3 regions of the Lysinibacillus sp. YS11 genome follow, and region 1 is predicted to be linked to each of the others. Evidence: riboswitches for the same ligand, from Rfam matches in the RefSeq annotation. Region 1 holds a riboswitch; each other region holds the start of a gene.
What was found. A riboswitch is a leader RNA that binds a small molecule or an ion and turns the genes downstream of it on or off. The one in region 1 is predicted to bind S-adenosylmethionine.
Positions count from the first base shown of each region.

Region 2: it holds a riboswitch for S-adenosylmethionine, as region 1 does, so the genes downstream of both, LBYS11_RS20265 (bifunctional homocysteine S-methyltransferase/methylenetetrahydrofolate reductase) here and LBYS11_RS02340 (MetQ/NlpA family ABC transporter substrate-binding protein) in region 1, are expected to answer to the same signal.
Region 3: it holds a riboswitch for S-adenosylmethionine, as region 1 does, so the genes downstream of both, metA (homoserine O-acetyltransferase MetA) here and LBYS11_RS02340 (MetQ/NlpA family ABC transporter substrate-binding protein) in region 1, are expected to answer to the same signal.

Region 1 is NZ_CP026007.1:498,665-506,276, forward strand. It holds gene LBYS11_RS02320 (alpha-hydroxy acid oxidase) at 1-545, opposite strand, end outside; gene LBYS11_RS02325 (enoyl-CoA hydratase/isomerase family protein) at 643-1,338, opposite strand; gene LBYS11_RS02330 (methionine ABC transporter permease) at 1,352-2,023, opposite strand; gene LBYS11_RS02335 (methionine ABC transporter ATP-binding protein) at 2,016-3,041, opposite strand; gene LBYS11_RS02340 (MetQ/NlpA family ABC transporter substrate-binding protein) at 3,149-3,979, opposite strand; SAM riboswitch class I at 4,068-4,172, opposite strand; gene LBYS11_RS23915 (PCC domain-containing protein) at 4,295-4,471, shown strand; gene LBYS11_RS02345 (PCC domain-containing protein) at 4,471-4,797, shown strand; gene LBYS11_RS02350 (pyridoxal phosphate-dependent aminotransferase) at 4,840-6,009, opposite strand; gene LBYS11_RS02360 (carbon-nitrogen family hydrolase) at 6,106-6,900, shown strand; gene LBYS11_RS02365 (PucR family transcriptional regulator) at 6,953-7,612, opposite strand, start outside.
Region 2 is NZ_CP026007.1:4,041,075-4,048,686, reverse strand. It holds gene LBYS11_RS20285 (YdcF family protein) at 1-123, shown strand, start outside; gene LBYS11_RS20280 (tetratricopeptide repeat protein) at 196-1,482, shown strand; gene LBYS11_RS20275 (globin-coupled sensor protein) at 2,113-3,405, shown strand; partial or broken gene LBYS11_RS20270 (protoporphyrinogen oxidase) at 3,646-5,039, shown strand; SAM riboswitch class I at 5,139-5,239, shown strand; gene LBYS11_RS20265 (bifunctional homocysteine S-methyltransferase/methylenetetrahydrofolate reductase) at 5,329-7,176, shown strand; gene metH (methionine synthase) at 7,169-7,612, shown strand, end outside.
Region 3 is NZ_CP026007.1:2,399,032-2,406,643, forward strand. It holds gene LBYS11_RS11830 (spore germination protein) at 1-706, shown strand, start outside; gene LBYS11_RS11835 (Ger(x)C family spore germination protein) at 732-1,931, shown strand; gene LBYS11_RS11840 (hypothetical protein) at 1,936-2,169, shown strand; gene LBYS11_RS11845 (GerAB/ArcD/ProY family transporter) at 2,201-3,349, shown strand; gene metA (homoserine O-acetyltransferase MetA) at 3,389-4,324, opposite strand; SAM riboswitch class I at 4,448-4,559, opposite strand; gene LBYS11_RS11855 (nucleotide excision repair endonuclease) at 4,763-5,134, shown strand; gene LBYS11_RS11860 (hypothetical protein) at 5,189-5,575, opposite strand; gene LBYS11_RS11865 (TrmB family transcriptional regulator) at 5,598-6,380, opposite strand; gene LBYS11_RS11870 (TSUP family transporter) at 6,506-7,276, shown strand; gene panF (sodium/pantothenate symporter) at 7,317-7,612, opposite strand, start outside.

The sequences.
Region 1 (7,612 bases):
CAGCCTAGCATTACGGTGTCGACAGTTAAAACGATCGCTTCAAATCCAGCTTCCTCCGCACGTGCAGCCATGCTAAAAGCAATTTCTTCATTAGTAGACCAATATAATTGAAACCATTTTGTTGCAGAAGGCGCAGCTTGAGCAACTTCTTCAAGAGCAAAAGTGGACACAGTGCTTTGTATATAAGGGATATTTAAAAACTGGGCGGCACGTGCAACGGCAAGCTCACCTTCATCGTGAACCATTCCGTTCATGCCCACAGGAGCAAAAAGCAAAGGAGTTGGATATGTTTTACCAAACAAATGAACCGATGTATCAACGTTTGACACATCATTTAAAAATCGGGGAACAATGGAATACTTCTCAAAAGCTGCACGATTATTGCGCAGTGTTTGTTCACCGCCAGCACCTGAACGAATGTAGCCAAAAGGGCCAGCTTCGATTTTTTCCGCTACGGCCTTTTCTAAATCTGCAAAGCAAATGGGGAAGGGGGCTTGTGCAGTTATATTTTTTAAGAGTAGATCGCCATCAGTTATGTTTGTCATCGTTACTACCTCACTTATTTATTGAAAATAGGCTTTCTTTTATTTAAAAAGGCTTGAATACCTTCGTTATAATCGTCTGAACTAAATGAATCCAAAACTAACTGTGCCAGCTCATCGTTTTCTTCAATTTCACCATCAACAATTGCTTGGATAATTTTTTGATGCCTGCGTTTGCAATGGATGATTTACTTAATAAATGTTCAGCGAATTGCAATGTCGCCTCATCAATTTCCTCTGGTTCGTGTAGGGCCGTGATTAAACCAATATTTTTTCCTTCTTCAGCTGTAAAAATAGTAGCTGTGTACAAAATTTCCTTTGCCTTAGCGACACCAACAATATTGATGAGACGTTTCGTGCTTTCTAAATTATAGACAATACCTATGTTTGCAGCGGTAATGCCTAGCTTACTCTTAGGCGTTGCTATTCTAAAATCACAAGCATTTGCTAACTCTAAGCCACCACCAATTGCTAAGCCCTGAATCATAGCAATTGTCGGGTGTGGAAATTTATAGAGAGCATCGATCGCCTTTAGAGCCAATTCATTATAGGCTTTAGCATTGTCTGTAGCATAACGAACATCTAAAAACTCGCTAATATCTGCACCGGAAGAAAAGGCTACTTCATTGACACCGCGAACAATTAAAAGTTTGATGGAAGAATCTATACGGAGCAGCTCTAGTTGGTCTACTATGGCTTGAAACATTGCCCTTGATAAAGAATTCCGTTTATCCGGGCGGTTTAATACTAACGTTGCAATATAGCCATTTTTCTCTACATAAATTTCGTTTGTCATCTTCATTCTCCTCTTAATCTTTTTTCAACTTCGCGGCGAAGCGGTTACCAATGGATTGAATGCTCTGCACAAGGATGATTAAGATAAAGACAGTTGCATACATCACATCAACCTCATAGCGCAAATGACCATAACGGTAGGCAAGGTCACCTAAACCGCCAGCACCAACCATTCCTGCCATTGCTGTTGCACCAATTAATCCTATTGTGGCAATTGTTAAGCCTAAAATAATAGATGGTCGCGCTTCACGTAATAGGACATGCCAAATGATATGGCGACGTTTAATACCCATGGCTGTGTAGGCTTCTACTACTCCGGAATCCACTTCTAAAAGCGCAGATTCCATCAGCCGTGCAATATAAGGAGCTGTGTAAACAACTAGTGGAACGATTACACCTTTAACACCAATTGTTGTACCTACAATTAACTTGGTAAAAGGTAAGATGAAGAATAATAAAATGATAAATGGAACAGAGCGAACAATATTGATAAATAGATTAAAAAACTGATAGAAAAATTTATTTTCAAAGGATTGTCCTGGTCGTGTTAAAACGATTAATAGCCCTAATGGAATGCCAATCAGAATGGAGAAAAATAATGAAATTCCGACCATTTGAAATGTTTCGATAATTGCTTTGCCAATAACATCTGACCAATCTGTAAAGAAGCTTTGGATACTACTCATTGAACGCACCTCCTAATTCTTCCACTGCCACGCCATTTTCTGAAAAATACGTTAACGCCTTTTGGACAATCTGCGTTTCGCCATGTAAATGCACCACAATATTGCCGACAATACCGTTTTTTAATTCAATAATATTAGCTGTTAAAATATTTGGTTGCACATCATATACCTTAGTGACTTCTGCTAATAATGGCTTACCAGTACTTTCACCAAGGAATGTTAAACGGATTACACTTCCTGAAACATTTAATTGCTCAATAAGAGAAGGGGATAAATTACGTTGTGAAATTGTATTCAAAAACTTTCGCGTTGTAGGGTGCTTCGGTTTCGCAAAAAGTTCAATCGCTGTGCCAAATTCCACAACTTTCCCTGATTCTAGAACAGAAACCTCATCGCAAATTTTTTGAATTACATTCATTTCATGTGTGATGAGCAGAATCGTAATGCCTAATTCACGATTAATTTTTAACAACAATTCAAGAATGGCTTCCGTTGTCTCAGGATCAAGTGCACTTGTTGCTTCGTCACTAAGTAAAATCTCTGGTTCCTGTGCTAAGGCACGTGCAATAGCCACACGCTGTTTTTGACCACCTGAAAGTTGATTTGGGTAACTATCTAGTTTATCTGTTAAACCGACAATTTCAGCATACTTAGCTACTCGGTTTTTTACTTCCGCCTCTTTATAGCCTAGTAGCTTTAAGGGAACTGCAATATTATTGTAAACTGTTGCTGTTTTTAAGAGATTAAAGTGCTGGAAGATCATCCCGATTTTTTGGCGTGTTTGACGTAATTCGTGAAGAGAAAGGGTCGTAATGTCTACATTGTCTATCACTACTTTTCCTGCTGTAGGACGTTCTAGTAGATTAACGCAACGAATGAGTGTACTTTTACCAGCACCACTATAGCCGATTACACCATGAATTTGTCCCTTTTTTACGTGAAGGTTGATGCCATCCACAGCTTTTATGATGCCTTTTTTCGATTTAAATTCTTTTGAGATATTTTGTAATTGAATCATGCGATTGTTTGCTCCTTTCTCAACCTTCTAAAAAGCAAGAATCTGCTCGTCTTCCCATTGGGGAATTTCAGCAGATTCTTCGGCTTTATAGAAGCTTTCTGAACATATTACCAGCTAGGGATTACAGAACCTTTGAATTCCTCTTCGATGAATTGACGCACTTCGTCAGATTGGTAAGCCTCAACGAACTTTTTAATTGTTGGATCATTTTCATTTTCAGCACGTACAACAATATAGTTCACGTATGGAGAATCGGTAGATTCCAATAAAATAGAGTCATCTTTAGGGTTAATGCCAGCCTCTAGTGCAAAGTTTGTATTAATAGCTGCTACATCTACTTCACTAAGTTGTTTAGGAATTTGAGCTGCCTCTAATTCAATGAATTTTAAATTCTTTTTGTTTTCTTCTACATCACGGATCGAGGCTGTTAAGTCTGCACCCTCTTTTAACTTAATATAGCCAGCTTCCTGTAAAACAAAGAGGGCACGTGCTCCATTCGTTGGGTCATTTGGTAAGCCAAACGTTGCACCGTCAGGAATGTCATCAAAGGATTTATATTTTTCTGAGTAGATACCCATTGGATTTAAAATCGTCTTGCCCACTGGTACTAAATCTGTATCATGGTCTTTATTAAATGTATCTAGGAAAGGCTCGTGTTGATAGCTGTTCGCATCAAGATCACCTTCAGCTAAGGATGTATTAGGTAAAACATAGTCAGAAAATGATTTTAGTTCTACTTCTAGCCCATTTTCTTTTGCTACTTTAGCGGCTACTTCTGCAATTTGTTCGTGTGGACCAGAAGTGACGCCTACAACGATTTTCTTTTCATCAATTCCTTCAGCTTGGCTTTTACTATCTTCTTTAGAGCCACAGCCTGCTAAAGCTGCTACTAATGTTAAACTTGCTAAACCTACTAAAAATTTATTTTTCTTTTTCATGAAAATACCTCCAAGATTGTTTTTATCGGTTTTTTGAAAATAAAAAAACTCTCTTACAAATTAAGAGAGGCTCATGAAAAGATGTCCTCTCTTATCTATCAAACGAAGATCGTTTGCAGGATTTAGCACCTTCCTATAAAAAGGAGGTTGCCGAGCTTCATAGGGCCAGTCCCTCAGCTACTCTTGATAAGAGATTTATAATATTTTTTTGTAATTCCGATAGAACTAATATAATTTATAGGGTATAGTAAGTCAATAAATAATTTTTAAATTTTTTATATAATTATAATATTTCGACGCAAAAGAGGGATAACAATGTCTGTAAGAGTTAATTATGGTATAGGTTCATTTGGTAAGGTTATTAGTGCTCGTTTTCTAACGGGAACAGATATCATTGAAGGGATTGAAGCGCTTTGCGAAGAGAATAGCATAGAGTCAGCAACAATTGTAAGCTGTATTGGCAGCTTTCAAAAAGCAGCTTTGTTTATTTAGTGCCAGATGCAACAGCTCAAATTCAAGTTCGTTTTAGTGATGTGATTGAAAAAGAGGGACCATTAGAATTTATTCAAGGTTCAGGTGTGGTGTGTAAGCGAGATGGTGGATATGAGACACATTTCCATGGTTCTATGAGCGATCAATGGGGTGTTGTATCAGGTGGGCATTTAATAAAAGGGGGCAACCCTGTTATTACTGCTGACATCGTGTTGGCAGAGGTACAAGGGATTCAACATATTCGAAAATGGGATGATGAAACAGGTCATGTTCAATTTTATCCATTAGAAAATGGTTTAGGGCAACCAAGGAAAATTGAAAAATAGTAATAATCCTGTAGCTAGGGATAGCTACAGGATACGACGTCATTATCTTTTAAACAATTGTAATTGCTCGATTCTATGGATTGCTTCACGTAAGCGCTCCTCACTAACCAGCAATCCTACGCGTACATAGCCTTCACCATACTGACCGAAGCCATTACCTGCTGCTACAGCGATATCAGCTTTTTCGAGCAAAAGATCAGCAAACTGTTCACTTGTATAGCCTAATGGTACAGGGAGCCATGCGAAGAAGGAGCCTTTTGGAGCCGTAACATGCCAGCCAATTCTTCGAGCTTCTTCAATGAGTACATTGCGGCGACGCTCATAAGTAGCTCGTAGTTCATCCGCACATTGTTGGGAAGCCGTCAGTGCTACTGCTGCGGCTTGTTGAATGGCAGGGAATTGACTACAAAACAGATGATCCTGAATTAGATTAATAGCAGCAATAATCTCGGCATTCCCTACAGCGAAGCCTATACGCCAGCCAGCCATATTATAGGTTTTCGATAATGTATACATTTCAACTCCTACTTCTTTTGCACCCTTTGCTTGAAGGAAGCTAACTGGTTTATTACCGTCAAATCCTATTGCCCCATAAGCAAAATCATGTGATACGATAATATTGTGCTCCTTCGCAAAGCGAACGGTCTCTTCAAAAAACGCAAGTGATGCTGTACCACCTGTAGGGTTGTTCGGGTAATTTAAGTAAAGAAGCTTTGCTTTTTCTTTCACTTCATCAGGTAATGCATGATAATCAGGTAAGAAATCATTTTCAGCAAAAAGGGGCATTACTTCAAAATTGACGTCTCCTAGTACAACACCTGATAGGTAATCTGGATAGCCAGGATCTGGTAAGAGCATCGTGTCACCAGGGTTTAACACAGCTAAAGGTAGCTCAACTAGACCAATTTTTGTTCCACCAAGAATCGCTACCTCTGTATCTGGATTTAGTTCTACCTGATATTCACGTTGATAAAAGTCCGCAGCAGCTTGGCGTAATTCAGCGAGACCTCTAAATGGTGAATATTTGTGGTTTTGAGGATTTTCAGCTGCTTCCTGTAATGCTTGAATGATGTGAATAGGCGTTGGCTGATCGGGATTTCCTTGCCCAAGGTTAATGACATCACGCCCTTCTTCTAGAGCCAAGTTTACTTTTTGAACGAGTGCTGCAAAAAATTGAGTGGGTAGTTGCTGTAGTTTTTTAGAGAATTCCATGCATGATCACCTTTTTCAGAATATAATAATTATTATTGAAGAATATGAAGCAAATAGTATTACTTTTTCTGATAATTGTCTAGAGGAGGAATAGAGATGAAAATCGGTTGTATTCAATTAAATGTTGGCTTTGGCAAAGTTGAAGAAAATTTTGAACGTGCCGAGGATAAGATTCGTGAAGCTGCAAAAAATGGGGCAGAAATCATAGTGTTACCTGAAATGTGGAATACAGGCTATGCTTTAGAGAAACTGCCTGAGCTAGCAGATATCAATGGTGAGCGGACAAAGACCTTTTTGGCTAAACTTGCTAAGGAACTTGATGTACATATTGTAGGGGGCTCTGTTTCAACAAAGAAAGGCGATAAATTTTATAATACGATGTATACCTTTGATCGTAATGGAGAACTTGTTGGGGAATATAGCAAGGCACATCTTTTCCGTTTAATGGACGAGCATCTTTACTTGGAAGCAGGGGATGAAATGAATCGTTTTGCTTTAGATGATATTGAAGCTGCTGGTGTCATTTGCTATGATATTCGCTTCCCAGAATGGTTACGTGCACATGCATTACAAGGAGCAAAGGTATTATTTGTACCAGCGCAGTGGCCAACTCCAAGGATTGACCATTGGAAAACGTTGCTACAGGCTCGTGCAATTGAAAATCAATGCTTTGTCATTGCAGTAAATCGTATTTCGAAAAAGGTAGAAAATTTTAATGGGCAGTCTATGATTATTCAACCTTGGGGAGAAGTATTATGGGTAGGTGCTGAGGACGAGGAAGTAGCAGTGATCGATGTAGACTTTTCTATTGTCGATGAAGTACGTGGAAGAATTCCTGTTTACGATGATCGTAGACCTGGATTGTATCACGATGTAGTTGTGAAAGGGTAATAAAGGGCACGCTTAGGAGGGGAGTTAACCTTTTAAGCGTGCCAACTTTTTTCTAGCTCTTATCCTCGATTAATGAATTGGCTAGTAGCATAAATTCAAGTGTAATGCGGTTATGCCCGTTCATAAAATTTTTACCAAGTAAACTTTCAAGCTTTTTTAAGCGGTGATAGAGTGTTTGACGAACAATAAACAATTGATTCGCTGTTTGCTGTTTAGAGCCATTTGTTTGTAAATACACTTGCAATGTTTCGAGAAGCTTACTATTATATTTTTCATCGTATTCAATAACGGGCTGTAAATAGTCGTAAATCACTTCCTGTAAATCCACCTGCATTTGTAATTTATAGATTAAATGATATAAATGCAGATCATCATAAAAGAACGAGGACGTTTGTACTTTTCGACAAATATATAAGGTTTCCAGTGCAGTTTGATAGCTTTTAGGAATTTCATCCACATCACAAACGACCTTCCCAATAGCTATCTGATAACCTTGTGCCTGCTGCTTTTTATAAAATTCAGTTTTGACCAAAGAGGAAAACATGTTGTTTAACATATCACGAATGGCTTTACTATCTTTTGTATGCAGTAAAATAAAAATAACATAGCTTTTTCTTTCAAATAAAAATGGAATAAAGCCATGTTGCTCAAAGAGATTACGATAATAAAGCTTACTATAGACTACATCCTCCTGTGCCTTTGTCAACGTATT
Region 2 (7,612 bases), 1.0 Mb from region 1:
TATGTTCCTAATGCATTCACACGAGAATTTATAGGTTTATTAGCCATGTATAAATGGACCCATGTCACAGTATTTTTAATTATTACGCTATTCGTAGGCTTACTATTGAGAGCATATGTGTAACCAAACTTCAACTGTCTTCCATATAATAGTGGTAAGGCAGTTTTTTTACATAGTGTGCAAGGGAGGAAAATAATGTACGAGCAAATTTTAGCCAAGCGAAATAAAGAACGAATAATTTCCCTACAAAATCTTACACAAACTCAAGATCAGTGGTTTGCTCAAAATATAAAATTACTTACATTCGCTGAAGTTAACCTAACAGCCTTGCAGAAAATACTGTATCAAGTAGTACGAGGGTTATTAAAAGAACAGCAACAACGTCATTTACAGATTGTCCATACAGTGCAATCTCAATCGATACAGGAGAATGTATTAACGCTGTTGGCAGAATATGATGATGTCTTGCGCGATGCCATTCCACAGCCTATCTATATACTCATTTGGCAAATTTCTTCGCTAGAAAAGTTAAAAAACAGTATAGAAGTAGTAGATGATGTGCTTGATATTGTAGAGTGGTATTTTCGCCATCAAGATGAACAAGTTGCTGCTCTAGATGAAGAGGACTTAGATCATGAGCTCATTATTGATTTGTATAAAGAAGCGGTTGAAGAGCAGGATGGGGATGCCCAATATCAACTGGGTGAATACTATAATTCTAGAGAGGGTAAACATTTTCAACCTGAAAAATCATTGAAATGGTTTGAGCTAGCCGCTGCCCAGGGAAATGCAGATGCTCAATATATGCTTGGGAATTTTTGCTTTGGGGGCATAGGTATGGAGGAAAATTATTCCCTTGCCTTTTCATACTATGAAAAAGCAGCTTTGCAGGGACATGCGGATGCTGCCAATAATTTAGCAGATATGTACTTTAATGGCGAGGGCGTAGCAACGAATTATACATTAGCAAAAAAATGGTTTGATTATGCTGCACAAAAGAATGTGGCAGAGGCAATGTTTACGTTAGGAATAATTTATGAGCAGGGGTTAGGCGTTGAGGTAGATGAGAAAGAAGCTTTTAACGCCTATAAAAAATCAGCTGAGGCAGGGTATGTGGAAGCACAATATCGACTTGGTGGAATTTATTTAGAGGGGCGCTTAGGCCAAGCGAAAGATGTCAATCGTGGTCTGTTTTGGTATGAAAGAGCTGCGGAGCAATATCATGTAGACGCCTTTTATGATTTAGGTTATATATGGAGTAATGGTCTGGCAGGAATACGCAATCTCGAAAAAGGTATTCATTGGTTTAAGCAGGCTGCACTTCAAGGAGATGTGGAAGCCAAGCTACAGTTGGGGCATATTTTTAATAAAGATACAGGGTTAGATAGAAATCTGAAAGAAGCTATTAAATGGTATGGACTCGCGGCAGATGCAGGATCCGAAGAAGCGGCTAAAATATTACAGGAACTTAAAGGATTGTAAATTTAGTGTTAAAAAAACATAGGCTTTTAGAATCGTTTATGTTGCTACGGTATGAGGGTATTTTGGTCTAAAATAGACTGCTGTTTACGAGTATTTAGATAGATCATGATTGAGGATAAAAAATATTAGTATAGTGAAATTTGAAGATGATCGATAAAAAAGTAGAATAAATATAAAGCAAGTAAGCATAATAAACAAAAAAATAGTTAAAAAAGCTACCCAATAATATTGTGGTAGCTTTTTTATAGTTTATTACGCTTTATTTAACAACAAGGACTTTTTATACATTTTGTGTAAAATAATGGTATTAATAAGATTGACAGTCATTTATAAAATGATTAATGTAAATGAGTGATTTTGAAAAGAAGCATACGTAAATAATTTACTGTTAGTCATGTAGGGACTATATCTGTTTGCTGAGAGCAAATGACCTTAGGATAAATTGAGCAAATGGGTACCCGACATACTTTTGGAGGAAGTTTGTCATACGGAATTGCGCTATCGAATGTAACCATTAAATCTGACTAATCAGATTTTATCGGTATTTTTTCGTGTATCCATCAATATGTTAAAAGGGATTTGATGTTTCTCAGCCTGATGAAAGTAAACGGAATGAAAGAGGGAAGATGTGTGATTTTTCAAAAACAAAGAAAGACGAAGGTATTGGATTTACAGCAATACACAGTGAAAATGGATTTGTCCTCTCGTCAATCGATGGCGAAGCAAATTGAAATGCTGAACTTAACGAAGAACGACTTACAATATTTAAAAGCTTTCCAGCCAATAGTTATGGATAATGTAGATCACATCGTAAACCGTTTTTACAACATGATTGGAACAGAGCATCATTTGGTAGATATTATCAGTCATCATAGTTCTGTAGAAAAGCTTAAAGTAACATTACGGCAACATATTATTGAAATGTTTAACGGAACCATTGATGAGATGTATTACCAAAGGCGTGTAAAAATTGCAAAGGTGCATGTCCACATTGGGCTTAGAACACAGTGGTATATCTGCGCTTTCCAAGATTTATCGATATCATTTATTGATTTAGTCGAAAAAAATATAGAATTTCCACAAGATCAATTTAATACGATCAGAGCTATATCGAAAATTTGTAATTTTGAGCAACAACTCGTTTTAGAAGCTTTTGAAAACACTGTGGAACAACTGAAAGAAAAAATGGTTCATGAAAAAGAAGCGATTGAACGACAGATTGTAGATTCTTCGGAAGCACTTGCAGCTATCTCGCAGGAAACCAATAATTCATTTTGCTGCTTAAGTAAGCAATCTGACGAAATTAAACATTTGGCAAAAAAATCACTCGATGTGTCTACGCTGGCTGAAAACCAAGCACTTGAGGGTCGCAAGCGTTTAAAAAATCAATCACAAAATATGCTCAATATTAGTCATTCTCTTCATGATATAGAAGAGAATATTGAACAATTATCAGGTATGTCTAAGGAAATGGAAACAATTATGAGTGTTGTGACCAATATTGCGAATCAAACGAATCTTTTGGCTTTAAATGCTGCAATTGAAGCAGCACGTGCTGGGGAAGCGGGAAAGGGCTTTAGCGTAGTGGCCGATGAAGTACGTAAATTATCAATTCAGACAAAAGAATCTGTTACAGCGGTGGCTTTGTTATTGAAAAAGACAGGTGAACGAACAGAGAAATTAGAGTATTCTTTGACCAACATTCAAGATGAAGTTGCAGCAGGTGAAGAAAATATGTTACAAACTGAAGGCCAATTTACGAGTATATTGGGAGCCATGACAGAAGCAAAAGATCAAAATGAGTGTATGGCAACAAAAATACAAGCAATTGTAGGCATATTAAGTGAATTAGGCACTTCATTTACTGAGGTAACAAATTCAGCTGAAAAATTAGCGAGCTTTGCGCAAAATTTAAAAGGATAGACTACTAACATTTACATTCTATTTTTCATATTTTTAGACGTAATAAACACTATAGTACCTATTTAAATGTTTGTTGTGAAGTTATCGCTATAGAGAATCAATTTTATAGAGATTCAGAAAGTAAGAGCTATTTCACTGATGAAATAGCTCTATTTTTGCTAAATTTGTAAAGGGTTTAACGTAATTTTCAATGAAAAAAGGATTATACTGTAGAAAGAATGAATAATAGGGGCGGTTATGATGAAAACAGTTGTTGTTTTAGGCGGCGGTATTACAGGACTATGTACAATGCATTATTTGCAACGTCAAGTGAAGGAACATAATTTAGATGTTCGTCTAGTGCTTATAGAAAAAAATACATATTTAGGAGGCAAATTATATTCAGCACATGAACAAGGTTTCATCATGGAAACGGGTGCTGATTCTATTGTAGCCCGTCATCAAGGCGTTATGGAACTCGTGCAGGAGCTTGATTTTGAGGCGGAATTAGTTTACAACGAAACAGGTATTTCTTATATTTATACGAATAATGAGTTACATGCTATTCCGGCAGATTCAACTTTCGGAATACCGATGAGTGTAGCATCCTTAGAGGAAAGTACACTTATTTCCGAGCAGGGAAAAAAGAAGCGTTGAAGGATTTAACATTGCCAAACAATGGCTTCACAAAGGAAAGTTCTATCGGTGAATTTTTAACTTACTATTTAGGAGAGGAACTGGTGAAAAATCAAATTGCACCAGTCCTTGCAGGTGTTTATTCGGGAGATTTACATCAGCTTTCTATTGGCTCTACTTTACCGTATTTAATTGATTATAAGAATGATTTTGGAAGTATTATTAAAGGCTTTGATGCGAATCGTGAGCAATTTGTTAAAGCAGCGAACAAAAAATTTATATCCTTTAAAAATGGTTTATCTTCTTTAATTGATCGACTTGAACAAACCTTATCCGATGTAGAAATTATCAAGGGTGTTACTACACTAAATGTTCAAAAACAAGATAAGAACTACACAATTTCCTTAGCTAATGGTGAAATTATTGAGTCAGATTATGTCGTTTTAGCATTACCGAACGAAACTGTACAAAATCTGCTACAGGATGAATCTTTAAACCGCTATTTTGACCAATTTACGACAGCGTCAGCGATTACTATCTATTTGGGTTTTGATGTGCCAGACGCTAAATTGCCAGCAGATGGAACGGGCTATATTGTTTCCCATAATTCAGACGTAACTTGTAATGCAGCAACTTGGACTAGTCGTAAATGGAAGCATACATCGAAAGAAAATAAATTACTTGTGCGACTCTTTTATAAGAGCATCAATCCAGCCTATGAGCAACTACGCGCCATGACGGATGAAGAATTAGCAGCAGTTGCTTTAGAAGATGTGAGAAAGAGCCTAGGAATAGAGGAGCAGCCAACCGTTGTGAATGTAACAAAATGGATTGATCAAATGCCTAAATATGATCTAGCGCATCGTGAAGCATTACAAGGATTACTACAAGAATTACATGAGAAATATCCTAATTTATCGATTGCAGGGTGCTCGTATTTTGGCGTAGGTATTGGTGCTTGCATTCAAAACGGGAAAAAAATTGGTGAAGAGCTTGCAAAGGAACTTGCCAATTTCTAAGGTTTTAAGTGGAAAAAAACTTTGTTATGTGAAATAGTCTTGACTCATTCGTCAGTAAACGATATGATTCTTTTAATTATTTAAAAAATTCATACTTAATTCTTATCAAGAGAAGCAGAGGGACTGGCCCATTGAAGCTTCAGCAACCAACTTTATTGTCAGGTGCTAAATCCAGAAGACCGTTGAGTCGAAGATGAGAAGGAACAACAATGATGAATCGTTAAAGCCTTCTTTTTTTATGAAAGAAGGCTTTTTATTATATAGAGACATAGGAAGAGAGGCTAATTTTATGGGATTGCTTGAAAGGTTAAAAACGCATGTATTGACGGCAGACGGTGCAATAGGCACAGTGCTATATGGCTATGGATTGGAGTATTGCCATGAGGAAATGAATGTTCAGAGACCCGAGTTAATTGAAAAGATTCATAGAGAATATATTGCGGCTGGTGCTGACATCATTCAAACGAATACGTACGGTGCAAATGCCATTAAATTAGCTCGCTATGGATTGGAATCACGTGTCCAACAATTTAATGAAGCTGCTATCACCATCGCAAAACGAGCAGCGGCTGATGGCGGTCAATTTGTTTTAGGAACAATTGGTGGTATTCGGGGAATTCGTAAAAGTGATGCAACCTTGGATGAAATATTAGCGACTATTGAAGAACAAGCAAGCGTCTTACTTGCAGGGAATCCAGATGGCCTTTTACTTGAAACTTATTATGATTTTGAAGAATTAACAGCAACCTTAAAGATGCTACGAGAAAAAACAAAATTGCCGATTATTGCACAAGTTTCTATGCATGAGCCCGGTGTTCTACAAAATGGGATGTCTTTAAATAATGCTCTCCATGAGCTTGAAGCTCTAGGTGCTGATATTGTTGGTGTCAATTGTCGACTAGGTCCACACCATACAATTCAGGCATTTGAAGGTGTAGAACTTCCTAATAAGGCATTTATGTCGGCCTATCCAAATGCATCACTTCTGGACTTAGAGGATGGGCGTGTCGTTTATGAATCAGAAGCTGATTATTTTGGTCGAGCGGCTGTTGAATTGCGTGATCAAGGTGTACGTTTAATAGGGGGCTGCTGTGGTACAACACCCAAACATATTACAGCAGCAAAGAAGTATTTAGAAGAGTTATCACCGGTTCAGGAGAAGCATGCGAAGCCTAAAAAGATTGAGATTGTTCGGGAAGCGGAGCCAACAAAGTATGAGCCTCTTCATGAAAAGGTTAAACGTGAACGCTCTGTCATAGTAGAGTTGGATACGCCTAGACATTTAGAGATTGATGGGTTCCTTGAAGGAGCAAAGCAATTATATGATGCAGGTGCAGATGTAGTTATGATGGCAGACAATTCATTGGCCTCTCCACGTATTAGCAATATTGCAATGGGCGCATTGTTGAAGAGCTCACATGGTGTACGCCCACTAACTCATATTACATGTCGAGACCGTAATTTAATTGGTCTACAATCTCATTTAATGGGGTTAAATGCTTTAGGTATTCATGATGTGTTGGCCGTTACGGGTGATCCAACAAAAGTAGGAGATTTCCCAGGTGCGACAAGTGTTTATGATGTATCTTCCATGGAGCTAATCCAATTAATTAAGCAATTAAATGAAGGGGTCTCTTTCTCAGGTAAGCCACTTCGTAAAAAAGCAAATTTTTCAGTTGCTGCTGCATTTAATCCAAACGTCCGTGTGTTAGATCGTGCTGTGACACGCTTGGAGAAGAAAATTGAGCATGGGGCAGACTACTTCATTTCTCAACCAGTATATACGATAGAGAAAATTGTAGAGATTTATGAGGCAACAAAGCATTTACAAGCTCCAATTTACATCGGTATTATGCCTGTTACGAGTTATAAAAGCGCTGAATTTTTACATCATGAAGTGCCAGGTATCAAATTATCTGAAGATGCCTTAACAAGAATGAAAGCATGTGGAGAAGATAAAGAAAAGGCAACATTGGAAGGGATTGCTATTGCCAAAGAATTAGTAGAAGTGGCTACGCAATATTTCAATGGGATTTACCTTATTACACCATTTTTACGTTACGATGTGACACTAGAGTTGATGAAATATATAAAGCAATTGGATGAACAGAAAAAAGGAGTAAGTATACATGGCTAAGCACTCGATTGAAGAGCAACTAGAGAAACGTATTTTAATTCTTGATGGCGCAATGGGAACAATGCTACAAAATGAAAATTTATCAGCAGAGGATTTTGGTGGCGAGGAACTTGATGGCTGTAATGAAAATCTTGTGCTTACTAGACCAGATGTTATTGAAAAAATTCACCATAAATACTTAGAGGCAGGCGCAGATATTATTTGTACAAATACATTTGGTGGGACGCCTCTTGTGTTAAATGAATATGATCTTGGCACAAAAGCAGAAGTAATTAATAAGCGTGCAGTGGAAATTGCTCGACAAGCAGTGGATCGTTATTCCACATCGGATTGGCCACGTTTTGTTGCAGGGGCTATGGGGCCAACAACAAAAACGTTATCAGTAACAGGTGGTATTACATTTGAAGAGCTAGAGGAAAATTTTTATGTACAGGCA
Region 3 (7,612 bases), 1.9 Mb from region 1:
AGCGCTATTTACATCCTTTTTACAATCAGCAGAAGATTATTATCAGCATTGGATGATTAGCTCACTTGTACGTATCTTGCGTTTCTTTGGTATCAGTCTAGCATTAGTAGCACCATCCTTGTATGTGGCGATTACTACCTTTCATCAGGAAATGCTACCGACACCCATGTTAATTAGCATTGCTTCACAAAGGGAAGGCGTACCCTTTCCTGCAGTAGTAGAAGCGCTTATTATGGAGGTTGCCTTTGAGGTCTTAAGGGAAGCTGGACTTCGTATGCCTCGAACAATCGGTCCTGCGGTATCCATCGTAGGTACTTTAGTTATTGGTCAGGCAGCAGTTGATGCAGGCGTCGTTTCCGCTGTAATGGTAATTATTGTAGCCTTAACAGCGATTTGTAGCTTTCTATTCCCTGCCTATGGCTTATCGAATACGATTCGTGTACTACGTTTCCCATTAATGATTTTAGCTGCTATGTTTGGTTTATTCGGTGTAATGTTTGGCATTATGCTAATTATTCTTCATCTATGTAGCATTCGTTCATTTGGTGTACCTTATTTAAGCCCATTCGCACCGTTGGTATTACAGGATCAGAAGGATGCGTTTCTGCTGTTCCCGCGTAGAAAGTTACTTACACGACCTCGTTTGGTCAATCAAAAAAATATTGTTAGAGGACATAAATATATCAATGTAAAAAGCAGGAAATAACAACTGGATAAATGAGGAATGAAATATGGCAAAAATAAACTGGATTTGCTTACTATGTATCCTCACAATACTGTTAAGTGGCTGCTGGAGTAAGCGTGAATTAAATGAATTGGCCATAGTCGTAGCATTTGGCATTGACAAAATAGATGAGGAATATGAAATTACAGTTCAAATTGTTGATCCTAGTGAAGTCTCAGTGCGCCAAGCTTCCACTCAACGCTCTCCTGTCGTTAGCTATCATTCGAGAGGCGAGACCATCTTTGAAGCCATTCGGAAAATGACGACTATTGCAGCTCGAAAACCTTATTTTGCCCACCTTCAAGTGGTTGTATTAGGGGAAGATCTCGCGAAAGAAGGCATTAGTGATGCACTTGATTTAATTGTAAGGGACCATGAATTTCGTAAGGATTTCGACGTCATTATGTCTCACGAAGCAACAGCGAAGGAAGTATTAAATGTACTAACACCCATCGAAAAAGTTCCTGCAAATAAAATCTTGAATTCCCTTGATGTCTCTGAAAAGGCTTGGGGCTCCACGATAGCTGTTAATATTGATGAATTAGTCAATACGTTAACCAATAAGCATAAAGGGGCGTTAATTTCTGCTATTGAAGTTCATGGCGATAAGAAATTAGGTGTAGATCAAACAAATGTGCAACGTGTTAAAACACCTGTGCTATTACGTTATACAGGTTTAGCAGTATTTAAAGGGGATAAATATATAGGGCTACTGACTGAAAGCGAAAGCAAAAGTATTAGTTTTCTTAATGACAAAATTCAAAGTACGATAGAAATCATCGCCTGTCCTAATAAAGGGACCTTGTCTACTGAAATCACCCAATCCACTACAAAGGTGAAAGGGTCATTTAAAAACGGGAAACCGAAAATCGATGTCCATATTAATGTAGAGCAGAATGTTGGAGAGGTCGAATGTGATATCGATCTTACCAAAAATAAATCGATTGATTACGTTAATAAAAAAACAGCCCAGGGGATTGATGACCGCATTGAAAAAACAGTAGAGAAAATTCAACAGCAATATGAAGTCGATGTTTTTGGATTTGGGGATGCCCTACATCGGGCAGATCCAAAGCAGTGGAAAAAAATTAAGGATGACTGGACTTCCATTTTTCCAGATTTAGCAGTGGCTGTTCATGTAAAGGTAACAACCCAAGGTTCAGGTACGATGCAAAATTCATTATTAAACAAGCCAAAGGAGGAGTAATGAGATGGTACTAGCAGTAGCTATCTTGATTATTGCAATCATTGTTGCTCTTGTTTTTATTCCAAAGCTAAAAAAGCAACAGGATAGAAAAGCCATTATTGTATTCTCCTTTTTGCTATTTATTGGAACGGCTTTAAATATGGGGATTGCCCTTAAAATCCATATTCCTAGCCCATTAGATTTGATTACCTTTATCTTCACACCGATTAGGGATTACATTGTGTCATTCACAAAATAGAAAGATGGACTGAGAAACGGAGGGTAGCTTGATGGAAAAAGAGATAATTAGTTCAAGACAGTTTACAATCGTTACCTTTCTCTATTCTATCGGTACAGCGATTTTAATTATCCCTTCGAGTATTACTGGTGCCTCTAAGCAAGATGCTTGGATAGCGGCAAGCATTGGTGTTCTGCTCAGTTTACTGGTTCTAAAATTATTTTTAACACTGGCCAATCAAACACCGTCCCTAAACTTTATCGAGGCCAATGAAAAAATTCTTGGGCGTTTTTTCGGGAAAATCACAGCGATTTGTTTCCTGATTATGACCTTTCTTTCGGCTGGAGAATTACTTTATTTTATCGGTATTTTCATGAAAACGGAAGTTATGCCAGAGACACCGACATTAGCATTTGCCCTACTGTTCAGTATCCTTATTATGTATGCCGCTTATTTAGGGATTGAGACCTTTGCCCGTTCGGCAGAAATCCTCTTCCCATTGTTTATCTTTATTTTTATTTTTTTCGTCATTAGTATTACCCCTCAAATTACATTTGAGAATATTCAGCCTCTACTAGAAGCGACCAAAGCATCTATGTTTTATAGTATTGCACGCTTTATGAGTATCTTTTCCTTTCCATTAATTGTATTATTGATGCTCTATCCTACTGGCGTCAATGTACAGCCGTCTGCACAGAAAGGGCTATATATTGGGGCAATCCTTGGCGGAATCGTCTTAGTTACGTTGATTGTCCTATCGATTCTTGTATTAGGTCCTGAAAACACTGCATCAAGGACATTTCCTAGCTATGCCTTAGCGCAAAGAATATCTATAGGGAATTTTTTACAGCGCATAGAAATCATTATGGCATTTATGTGGATTACGTCTATATATATTCGTACATTTATGTATTTCTATACGACCGTTGTTGGCCTTGCACAAATTTTGAAGATTAAGGATCATCGTCCGCTTATTATACCGATGGGTATAATTGTCATTGGACTTTCTCAAATTGTTCATCCAGATATTGTGCATTCTACTAATTATAATAATGAAATTTGGCCAATCTTTTCCTTTATTTTCACCATTTTATTACCCATACTTTTGTTGATTGTGGTAGTTATTCGCAATCGTAAATCCAAGGCTCAAAAAAACGAAACACCTCAGCAGGAAACAGAAGATGACAATCAAAAAGTCTAATTTCTTCTAAGCTAGAAAAGAAATTAGACTTTTTATTAATTAAATATGATATTCGATTTCATCTACAAAATCCCATTCATATGGTGTTTCTTGGTAAACATAGTAGTTCAACCAGTTAGAGAATAATAGATGCGTATGGGCACGCCATGTATTCATCGGCACTTGTGTCGGATCGTCATTCGGGAAGTAGTTTACAGGAACGGCGATATCTATGCCCTTCGCCACATCGCGACTATATTCATCGGCTAGCGTTGTCGCATCATACTCTAGATGCCCCGTAATCATAATATTTTTATTATCTTTTGATTGTACAATAAATACCCCAGCATCCTCTGAATAGGATAATAATCGTAGATCTGGATGATTGCGAACCTCGTCAATCGAAACAGATGTATAGCGTGAATGAGGTGCAGTAAATAAATCACTAAAGCCACGTACCAAATCTACAGTTAAATCTGTAATCACATGGGAATAGACGCCTGAGCATTTAGCAGAAAGCTCAACCTTCCCAATGCCATAATGATGATACAATGCAGCCTGTGCCCCCCAACATATATGTAGCACGGATGTCACATTCTTTTTAGACCAATCCATAATTTCTGAAATTTCCTGCCAATAGTTGACCTCTTCAAAAGCCATTTTTTCTACTGGCGCACCAGTTATAATCATACCATCATAGCGTCGGTGTCGAATCTGATTGAACGTTGTGTAGAAAAGCTGCAAATGGGATTTACTCACATTTTTAGACTCGTGTGTGGCTGTATTCAAAAAGGTAATATTGACTTGTAATGGTGTATTCCCCAATAAACGTAATAATTGGAGCTCTGTTTTTTCTTTTTCAGGCATTAAATTTAATATTAATATATTTAATGGACGGATTTGCTGTGTTTTCGCACGATCTTCTTCCATGACGAAGATTTTTTCCTCACGTAAATGTTCTCCAGCTGGTAAATTTTTCGGAATATTAATTGGCATCTTGCTTTCCCCTCTCTATAATCACTCTCTTTTAGCAAATCTTGCTTGCGTAGGATGCAACGAAATTAAAAAATCCTCCTCATTCCATACGAGATAGAATGAGAAGGATTTTTTTCACGTCCACTCTTATCTCTCAAAGGAAAAAATCCTTTGCTGGAATTAGCACCTTTCTAACGATTGTTAGAGGTTGCTGAAGCGTCATCGGGCCAAATCCCTCAGCTTCTCTTGATAAGATTATTTAATTATCTTGAATTGTAACATGAACTTGTTAGAATATCAATAATTCATAGAATATTTTGTGATTCACGCGCATGTTTCTTGGTCATTTGATGTACACTAAGCTTGCTATCTGTGGGGTTTCTACATTTAAAATTTATGGTAAACATGCCGTAATTATGTTACCATATACTTTTAGTAAGAGAGAGGAACGTGAATAGTTTGATTAAAATTGAATTTCCAAAACCAGATCTAGTAATCCGTCAACGTGAACAAGATTTAAAACCAGGTGATGTGCCGATCACACCTTACTTTGGTTTTATTGACTTCCATAAAATCACACGTGATAAAGGCGGCATTTTCTTATTCTATAATGACAAGAATGAGCTATTGTTTGTTGGGAAAGCACGTAAAATTCGTCAACGTATTAAAAAACATTTCGAGGATAATGTATCTCCGATGAAAAACCATCGTGATGAAGTGTTCAAAATTGAAGTCTATGAAGTAGAAGATCCAATGGAACGTGAAATTTACGAAACATATGCGATTAATACTTTCCGCTCTAAATATAACGTAGACAAAGTCTTTTATTAGACATCACGTAAAGAAACCGAAATCTCATTTCTAAAGGGATTTCGGTTTCTTTTATCACATAATGGTCATACGATCAATTGGCGTACTCTGACCGTTTATTCGCAAATCAATGGTATCCAGCTCAGGATTCTTGACGGTGATTTTAAAAACATAGGGTTGAGCCTCTTTCCTTTGCTCGCTGCCTTCTTCTAACTGGATAATAAGCCTATTTCCCTCAGCTGTAATACTTGCCAATACATTCCCTTTTGAATAATAAACAAGGTAATATGGAGCATCCTTTTCATGCAATAGTTGTATTCTTTCATTAGAAACGATATTTTTCTGGACATTATCTGGGACAACCGTTAGCTCATGAATCGTTGGTGGATCGGTAGGTGGTGTAGCATTACAGGCTCCTAGCATTAGTAGGCTCATTAAACCTAGCAACACGAATTTTTTCAAGTTCCTCCCCTTCCTTATACGACTATTCTAAGAAAAAAGCTTTACGCTCCTTAGCAATCCAGTCTTCTAACTCCTGATCATCACGTTTTACTAACCGATTGATGAGCACATCATGCCATATATAATCCTCTAACAAATAAATATGAACCGGATCATTGGTGATAAAGGCCGTCTCTTGGGTAGATGGAGAATGACCATAAATCATTTCCTGACCATCTATCGATAAGATAAACCAATGCGGTGTAGACGCTTTTTTTGTATAATGTGTGGCTCTATGCTGGTCAATTGAGGCGAGATGCTCTCCTACATACAACGTAATGCCATGAACAGGAACATGCAGCGCCACCTCTTGCAAATCTTCACGTAAGGCATCATACATATCTTCCCACATCGACAGCATCACTTTTTTCTTCGCCTTCTTTAGAAGTGACTGACAATAGTTGATAATGGATTCCTTGCCCTTCAGCATGACCACTTTAGGCTCAGCTTCCTGTACTTTTTCCTCTAATTTCTCTAATTTCCCGCTTATAGACGTAAAATTCGACTCCCAGCGCTGTTGCATTTGCTGTAAGAACACAGACACAGGCATTGCCGAATAGGTCGTTTGTTCTGCGGTCTCTTCTTTTAACACGATGCCCTTTTCTACAAGGATATTTAAAATATCATACACTCTTGCACGTGGTATGCCAGAATTTTTACTAACCTGATAAGCACTGACATGACTTTGCTGAACAAGTGCCGTATAGGCCTTCGCTTCATATTCTGTAAAACCCATTTCTTTCAGCTGGGTGATTAATTCCTCCATGTAATCCCTCCATTATCTTTATTATAGGCTACCAATGTGAAGATTTGCCAATGAAAAAATGGGGTTTACAGCGTAAATAAAATTAGTTACTATTTCAGTAGTAACTAATTATAAAGAGGTGTCATATGTTGTTTGAAATCGATGTACATATTCTCATACTATTAATTTCTTTTGGATTTCTGGCGGCTTTTGTTGACTCAGTAGTGGGAGGGGGCGGTTTAATTTCACTACCAGCCTTACTATTTGTTGGGCTCAATCCAGCTGCTGCGGTTGCCACGAACAAACTAGCAGGAGCTATGGGCTCGCTCACTTCCTCTATTTCTTTCTATCGTTCTGGCCAGCTGGACATTCGCTCTGTCCTCAAATATTTTCCACTAGCATTTATCGGATCATTATGTGGTGCTTGGACTGTGCATCTGATTAATCCAGCATTACTAAAGCCATTAATGCTTGTTATGCTGGCGGCTGTTGGGGTATATACGATCTTTAAAAAGGATTGGGGTGCCGTCTCTACCGTAAAAAATCTATCTAAAAAACATTTGTTTTTATTTATGCTGCTATTATTTGCTATTGGTTTTTATGATGGATTTCTTGGTCCTGGCACAGGGTCGTTTTTAATCTTTAGCTTCTTATTGGTAGGCTTCGATTTTTTAAAGGCGGCTGGTAATGCGAAGTTTTTAAATTTGGCGAGTAATGTGGCTGGTGTTTGTATGTTTGCTTACTTAGGTCAAATTCATTATGTTTATGGTCTAGTCATGGGCATTGCGCAAATTGGTGGGGCTATGCTTGGCTCACGGATGGCAATCAAGAAAGGAAGTGGCTTTGTCCGCACACTATTTATTGTCGTTACAATGACATTACTTGCGAAAAATGCCTATGATTTTATGATGCATTAAAATAAACGCCACAGAATTTGAAATCTGTGGCGTTTTGGCGTTAAATCATAAGCTTTTCGTTTTTAAATTTATGACTAGTGGACAAACTGACAATCACAAAAATAAAGAAGGATGCGACAATTGGTATCGTGACTGTATGCATACCAAAGACAGAAGGATAAAACCGATCAATCATAATATACAACAACATGCCTGAAATCATTGACGCAATCGCTCCGTATTTATTCGCTTTTTTCCAATACAATCCTAAAACGACTGTCCAAATAAAGACAGCCTCTAGTCCACCGAAGGCAAATAAGTTCAACCACACTAATAAATCAGGTGGATTGAGTGCAA